Linked DNA regions of Thermochromatium tepidum ATCC 43061. The protein of the gene in region 1 binds, or shares a complex with, the protein of each later gene. Links are inferred from orthologs where the notes say so. Each region holds a gene or a part of one and is shown on either strand. Other genes may lie near its edges. The genes, in order: E6P07_RS11710 and xseA.

Region 1 (3,236 bases):
GGCCAATACCTCCTCCGGTGCGACCTCCCAAGTATTGAGGATCTTGCCCCTGAGCGGCAGGATGGCCTGGAACTCGCGGTCGCGCGCCTGCTTGGCCGAGCCGCCGGCCGAATCGCCCTCGACCAGGAACAACTCGGTACGCTCGGGATCGGTCGCGGTACAGTCGGCGAGCTTGCCGGGGAGCGCCGGACCGCCCTGAGTCGGCTTCTTGCGCGTGACCATCCGCTCGGTCCTTAGTCGCGCCTGGGCGGCGCTGATCGCCAGCTCGGCGATGCGCTCGCCCTCGGCCACATGCTGGTTGAGCCACAGGCTGAGCGAGTCCTTGATCACACCCGAGACGAAGGCCGCACACTCGCGCGAAGACAGCCGTTCCTTGGTCTGACCGGAGAACTGGGGGTCGAGCAGCTTGACCGAAAGGATGTAACTGACACGGCCCCAGACATCCTCCGGTGCCAGCTTGACCCCGCGCGGTAGCAGATTACGGAACTCGCAGAACTCGCGCACCGCCTCGGTCAGCCCGCTGCGCAGACCATTGACATGGGTGCCGCCCTGAATCGTTGGGATCAGATTGACATAGCTCTCGGCGATGGGTTCACCCCCCTCGGGGAGCCAGACCAGCGCCCAGCTCACCGCCTCGGTGCGTCCCTCCAGGTCGCCGACGAAGGGCGTGCTCGGCAAGGTCTCGACCCCGTTCAATGATTGGAGCAGATAGCCCTGGAGCCCGTCCTGATAGCACCACACCTGCTCCTCGCCGCTGGTCTCATCGCGAAAACGCACCTCCAGCCCCGGACAGAGCACGGCCTTGGCCTGGAGCAGATGGGTCAGTGAACGCACGGCGAATTTGGGTGAGTCAAAATACCTGGAATCGGGCCAGAACCTCAGCCGGGTGCCGGTATCATGGCGCTTGACCGTGCCGACGATATCCAGATCGCTGACCTTGTTACCATCCCTGAAGGCCATGTTGTATTCCTGGCCGCCGCGCTTGACCCAGACCTCCAGATGGCGCGAGAGGGCATTGACGACCGAGACCCCTACCCCGTGCAGACCGCCCGAGAAGCGGTAGTGGTCCGAGTTGAACTTGCCGCCGGCGTGGAGCTTGGTCAGGATGACCTCGACTCCAGGGCGCCCCTCCTGCGGATGGATGTCGACCGGCATCCCGCGTCCGTCGTCCTCGACCTCCAGCGAGCCGTCGGCATGGAGCGTCACCGAAATGCGCTTGGCATGGCCGGCCAGGGCCTCATCGACACTGTTGTCGATGACCTCCTGAGCCAGATGGTTGGGACGGCTGGTGTCGGTGTACATCCCGGGGCGCTTGCGCACCGGGTCGAGTCCCTGGAGGACCTCGATGGCTGAGGCATCGTACTGGCCGGTCATGGACGCGTGGATCTTTACTTATGCAAGAGACGGGATGGGTTGAATCCAACTGGGGTTGCCGGAGCGCTCGCCCCGGTTTGACCGTTCAGGCGGGCTAAGGTACCGTACCTGTAAACCCGGATTCAAACCCCCGATGAAACAACCCAAGACCCCGCCCCAACCCTCGTTCGAGCAGTCACTGACCGAGCTGGAAGCCATCGTCGATGCCCTGGAGCAGGGCGAGATGACGCTTGAGGACTCGCTTGCGGCCTTCGAACGCGGCATCGGTCTGACTCGCCTCTGTCAACAGGCGCTGGAGGCCGCCGAACAACGGGTGCGGATCCTCACCGACCCCCGGCCAGACGCCGAGCCAGAGCCATTCGACGCCCATGACTGATCACACCCTGGATGAATTTCGCACGCGCTGCACCGCGCGCGTCGAGAGCGCGCTCGACCAGATCCTTCCGCCTGTGAGCGTGCAGCCGTCGCGCCTGCACGAGGCCATGCGCTATACGGTGCTGGCGGGGGGCAAGCGGATCCGCCCGCTGCTCGCCTATGCCGCCGGCGAGGCGCTCGGACTCAAGACCGCCCTGCTCGACTCCCCGGCCTGCGCCCTCGAGATGATCCATGCCTATTCGCTGATCCACGACGATCTGCCGGCCATGGACGACGACGACCTGCGTCGTGGTCGTCCGACCTGTCATCGCGCCTTCGACGAGGCCACGGCGATCCTGGCCGGCGATGCCCTCCAGACCCTGGCCTTCCAAACCCTGGCCGAGGCACCTGGGCTGAGCGCCGAGGCGCGCGTCGCCATGGTCGGGGCACTCGCCCGTGCCAGCGGGGCACGCGGCATGGTCGGCGGTCAAGCGATGGACCTCGAGGCCGAGGGCAGACCGCTCGATCTGGTGCAGTTGGAGAATATCCATATCCACAAGACCGGGGCACTGATTCGCGCCTCGGTGCAGATGGGCGTGTTGGCGTATGGCGGACTCGACGCCGACCGGGCCGATCGCTTGGATCATTACGCCAAGTGTCTAGGGCTGGCGTTCCAGATCCAGGATGACGTACTCGATGTCGAGGGTGACACCGCCCAGATTGGCAAGACCGCCGGGCGCGACCAGGCGCTCAACAAGGCCACCTATCCGGCCCTGGTCGGTCTGGCCGAGGCCAAGGCCATGGCCCATCAGCTCATCACCGAGGCCATCGAGTCGGTCGCCATCTTCGGCGAACGTGCCCAGCCGTTGACCTGGATCGCCAAGGCACTCCTGGGGCGTAAGAATTGACCACTCGAACACCCTGCAGGGTCCGACTTGTCCAAGCCACTTGCTGCCCCTACCTAGCGGCCATCCGTATCACGACGATGACACAACCCTCATGGACTCACTGATCAACTCGCTTGCTTCGACCATCAAAGGCCGCGAGATCGCAGACGTCCAGCGTAGCCTGGATACCCGTCACATCGCCATCGACAAGGTTGGAATCAAGGATATCCGCCATCCGGTGCGGGTGCTCGACCGCAGCGGTACCGAACAACATACGGTGGCGACCTTCAACATGTACGTCTATCTCCCACATGACTTCAAGGGTACGCACATGTCGCGCTTCGTGGAGATCCTCAATCGCCACGAGCGCGAGATCAGCGTCTCGACCTTCAAGGTCATGCTCAGCGAGATGACCGAGCGTCTGGAGTCCGAGGCCGGCCACATCGAGATGCGCTTTCCCTTCTTTATCAACAAGAAGGCGCCGGTCTCGGGTGTCGAGAGCCTGCTCGACTATGAGGTCACTTTCATCGGCGAGATCCGCCATGGTCAGCCGCACATGGAGCTTAGGGTCACTGTGCCCGTCACCAGCCTCTGTCCCTGCTCCAAGGAGATCTCGGACTT
Region 2 (3,169 bases), 1.8 Mb from region 1 along the record:
GCGCAGCTCGAAGCGATGATTGACCACCAACACCTTTTCGATGCGGTGTCTGTGCAGGAGGGCGATGACCTCTTCGCGGCTCGCCCCCTCCTGGACCGTGACCAGCCGCTCCTTGGGGGTCATGATGGTCGAGACCGGCTCGTCCATGCGTGTCTCGAAGCGCAGGTCGCGCCCAGTGACGATGCCGACCAGTTCGCCGCCGTCGGTGACCGGGACGCCCGAGATGTTGTTGGCGTGGGTGAGTGCCAATACCTCGCCAATACTCATACGTGGCGAGACTGTGATCGGATTGCGGATGATGCCGCTCTCGTACTTTTTGACCGTCAGCACCTCGCGCGCCTGGCGCTCGACACTCATATTCTTGTGTATGATGCCGATGCCGCCCTCCAAGGCCATAGTAATGGCCAGACGCGACTCGGTGACGGTATCCATGGCTGCCGAGATGAGCGGGATGCGCAGATCGATCGCGCGGGTCAGTTTGGTGCTGAAATCGACCTCGTTCGGCAGCACGGTGGAGTGGGCTGGAACGAGCAGAACATCGTCGAAGGTGAGTGCTTCCTGGATCAGGCGCATGACTGGAGGCTCCGCGGATCGCGTCGAGAGACAGGAGGCCGGAGCAAAGGCGCAAAAGGCCCCGGCGGCTTGGCGCCGCCCGGTCGGAGCAGGCTCCCCGCCCCAACCGGCGGTGCTCTAGATAAACGTTTAAGTCTAAAATAATTGACTCAAAGAGTAAAGATGGGTTTCTCACGCGACATCCACAGCGTCTCGCGTCTGGTCAGCGAGGCACGTGCTGTACTCGAAACCGGCTTTCCGCTGCTCTGGGTACGCGGCGAGATCTCAAACTTTTCCCAACCCAGCTCGGGGCATCTCTATTTCAGCCTCAAGGATGCCGGGGCCCAGGTACGATGCGTGCTATGGCGTTCCAAGCGTCAGCGGCTGACCTTTGCCCTGGCCAACGGACAACAGGTAGTGGCACGCGCGCAGGTTTCGCTCTATGAGCCCAGGGGTGAGTTCCAACTCCTCATCGAGCATCTGGAACTGGATGGCGCGGGGGCGCTACGACTGGCGTTCGAGCAGCTCAAACAGCGCCTCGCCGCCGAAGGGCTGTTCGACCCGGCGCTCAAGCGTCCACTCCCGGCCTTCCCGCGTCAGGTCGGACTCATCACCTCGCCAACCGGCGCAGCGGTGCGCGACCTGATCACCCTGCTCGAACGGCGCCTCCCGGCCTTACCCGTACTGATCTATCCGGCCCTGGTACAGGGCGAGTCGGCGCCCGAGTCTCTGATCGCCGCGCTCGAGCTGGCCAATGCGCGTGCTGACTGCGATGTCCTGATCCTGGCGCGCGGCGGCGGCTCGCTGGAGGATCTCAATGCCTTCAATGACGAGCGGCTCGCACGCGCCATCCGTGCATCCAGGATCCCAGTGGTGAGCGGCGTCGGACACGAGATCGATTTCACCATCGCCGATCTGGTCGCCGACCAGCGCGCGCCCACGCCCTCGGCGGCAGCGGAATTGGTCGCGCCCTCGGGCGCGCATCTGAGCGAGCGCGTGGCGATGCTTTTCAACCGACTGGTCGCGGCCCAGCAGCGTCGACTCGACACGGCTCGTCAGCGCCTGGACGCGAGCCGGCGCCACCTGAATCTATTGCACCCGATGGCGCGGCTTCAGCAACAGATCCAGCGGCTGGATCGCGCCGAGTGGCGACTGCGCACGCTCATCGCCAACCGGCTCGGTGAGGCCCGCCGGCGTCTGCAACCGGTCGTCGAGCGGCTCGAACGCCAGATACCCGTGCATCGGATCGAGCGTGCACGCTGGCGATTGGAGGCGCTGGAACGCCGTCTGCGCCGTGCTCAGTCCGAACTGCTGACACATCGGCGCGAACGGCTGTTGCGCGCCGTCGCCGGACTAGAGGCGCGCAGTCCGCTGGGAACCCTGAGTCGGGGCTATGCCATCCTGACCCGCTGGCCCAAGGACGAGATCGTCCGTGACCCCGCCCAGGTCGCACCGGGCGATTGGCTCCGGATCCGGGTGGCCGGTGGGTGGATCGAGGCGGTGGCGCGTTGATTGGGATGAGGTTTCGCCTGGTCTTCCCTCTCCCCAACCCCTCCCCCGCGAGTGGATAAGGGCTAGGGTATGCGAATCGTTGGCGAACAGTGCCTGAACACAACACAATCTTCGCGCGAAAATTGTCGATCACCTAGACGCGGTTGACCAAGAGTTCATGCTGCAACTGAAAGACCTGAGTTTCCGTCGCGGCCCCAATCGGCTGCTCGAAGGGGCCACACTCAGCCTCTATCCGGGCTGGAAGGTTGGACTGGTCGGGGCCAACGGCTGCGGCAAGTCAAGCCTGCTCGCCCTGCTGCGCGACGAGTTGCACGCCGAGGCCGGCGAGGTTGTGATCCCGCCCGGCTGGGAGATCGCCCATGTCGCCCAGCATACCCCGGACACCGATCGCCCGGCCATCGAGTTCGTACTCGACGGCGATCGCGAACTGCGCCGGCTCCAGTCCGAGCTGGCCGAGGCCGAGGCGTCCGGCCAGGGTCTGCGTCAGGCCGAGCTGCACGGACGACTGGAGTCGATCGGCGCCTATGAGGCCACCAGCCGCGCCGCACGGCTGCTGCATGGTCTGGGTTTTGCGCCCGGCGAGGAACGACGTCCGGTCGACAGCTATTCGGGTGGCTGGCGGAGGCGGCTGGCCCTGGCCCGCACCCTCATGTCCCGTTCGGACCTGTTGCTCCTGGACGAGCCGACCAACCATCTGGATCTCGACGCCGTCATCTGGCTCGAAGGCTGGCTCAAGGCCTATGCGGGCACATTGATCCTGATCTCGCACGACCGCGATTTCCTCGACGCGGTGGTCGGTCATACCCTGCACCTGGAACACCGGCGTCTGACGCTTTACATGGGCAACTATTCGGCCTTCGAGCGCCAACGGGCCGAACGTCTCGCCCAACAGCAGTCTGCCTATGTGCGCCAGCAACACCAGATCGCCCAGATGCGCCGCTTTGTCGAGCGCTTCCGCGCCAAGGCGACCAAGGCGCGTCAGGCCCAGAGCCGCCTGAAGGCACTCGAACGCCTGGAGCGGATCGCCCCGGCTCATGTCGACTCACCCTTCCGCTTCGGCTTTGAGCCGCCCGACCATCTACCACGCCCACTGCTGCGGCTCGAG

The links.
Region 2: the proteins of E6P07_RS11710 (region 1) and xseA are in contact, whole or in part, in a cryo-EM structure (PDB 8TXR), measured with the Escherichia coli proteins. The link is inferred for Thermochromatium tepidum ATCC 43061 from one-to-one orthologs.

Annotation. Positions count from the first base shown.
Region 1 is NZ_CP039268.1:2,537,190-2,540,425, forward strand. The notes cover bases 212-3,128. They hold E6P07_RS11710 (exodeoxyribonuclease VII small subunit), read left to right. Parts: upstream 212-1,507; coding sequence 1,508-1,750; downstream 1,751-3,128. Other genes in these bases: parE (DNA topoisomerase IV subunit B), read right to left, coding at 212-1,374; ispA ((2E,6E)-farnesyl diphosphate synthase), read left to right, coding at 1,743-2,636; folE2 (GTP cyclohydrolase FolE2), read left to right, coding at 2,728-3,128. In the rest of the region: more of parE, read right to left, coding at 1-211; more of folE2, read left to right, coding at 3,129-3,236. UniProt on the Escherichia coli protein: Bidirectionally degrades single-stranded DNA into large acid-insoluble oligonucleotides, which are then degraded further into small acid-soluble oligonucleotides.
Region 2 is NZ_CP039268.1:761,003-764,171, reverse strand. What follows is about bases 50-2,899. They hold xseA (exodeoxyribonuclease VII large subunit), read left to right. Parts: upstream 50-735; coding sequence 736-2,064; downstream 2,065-2,899. Other genes in these bases: E6P07_RS03425 (ATP-binding cassette domain-containing protein), read left to right, coding at 2,222-2,899. Outside these bases: more of E6P07_RS03425, read left to right, coding at 2,900-3,169. UniProt on the Escherichia coli protein: Bidirectionally degrades single-stranded DNA into large acid-insoluble oligonucleotides, which are then degraded further into small acid-soluble oligonucleotides.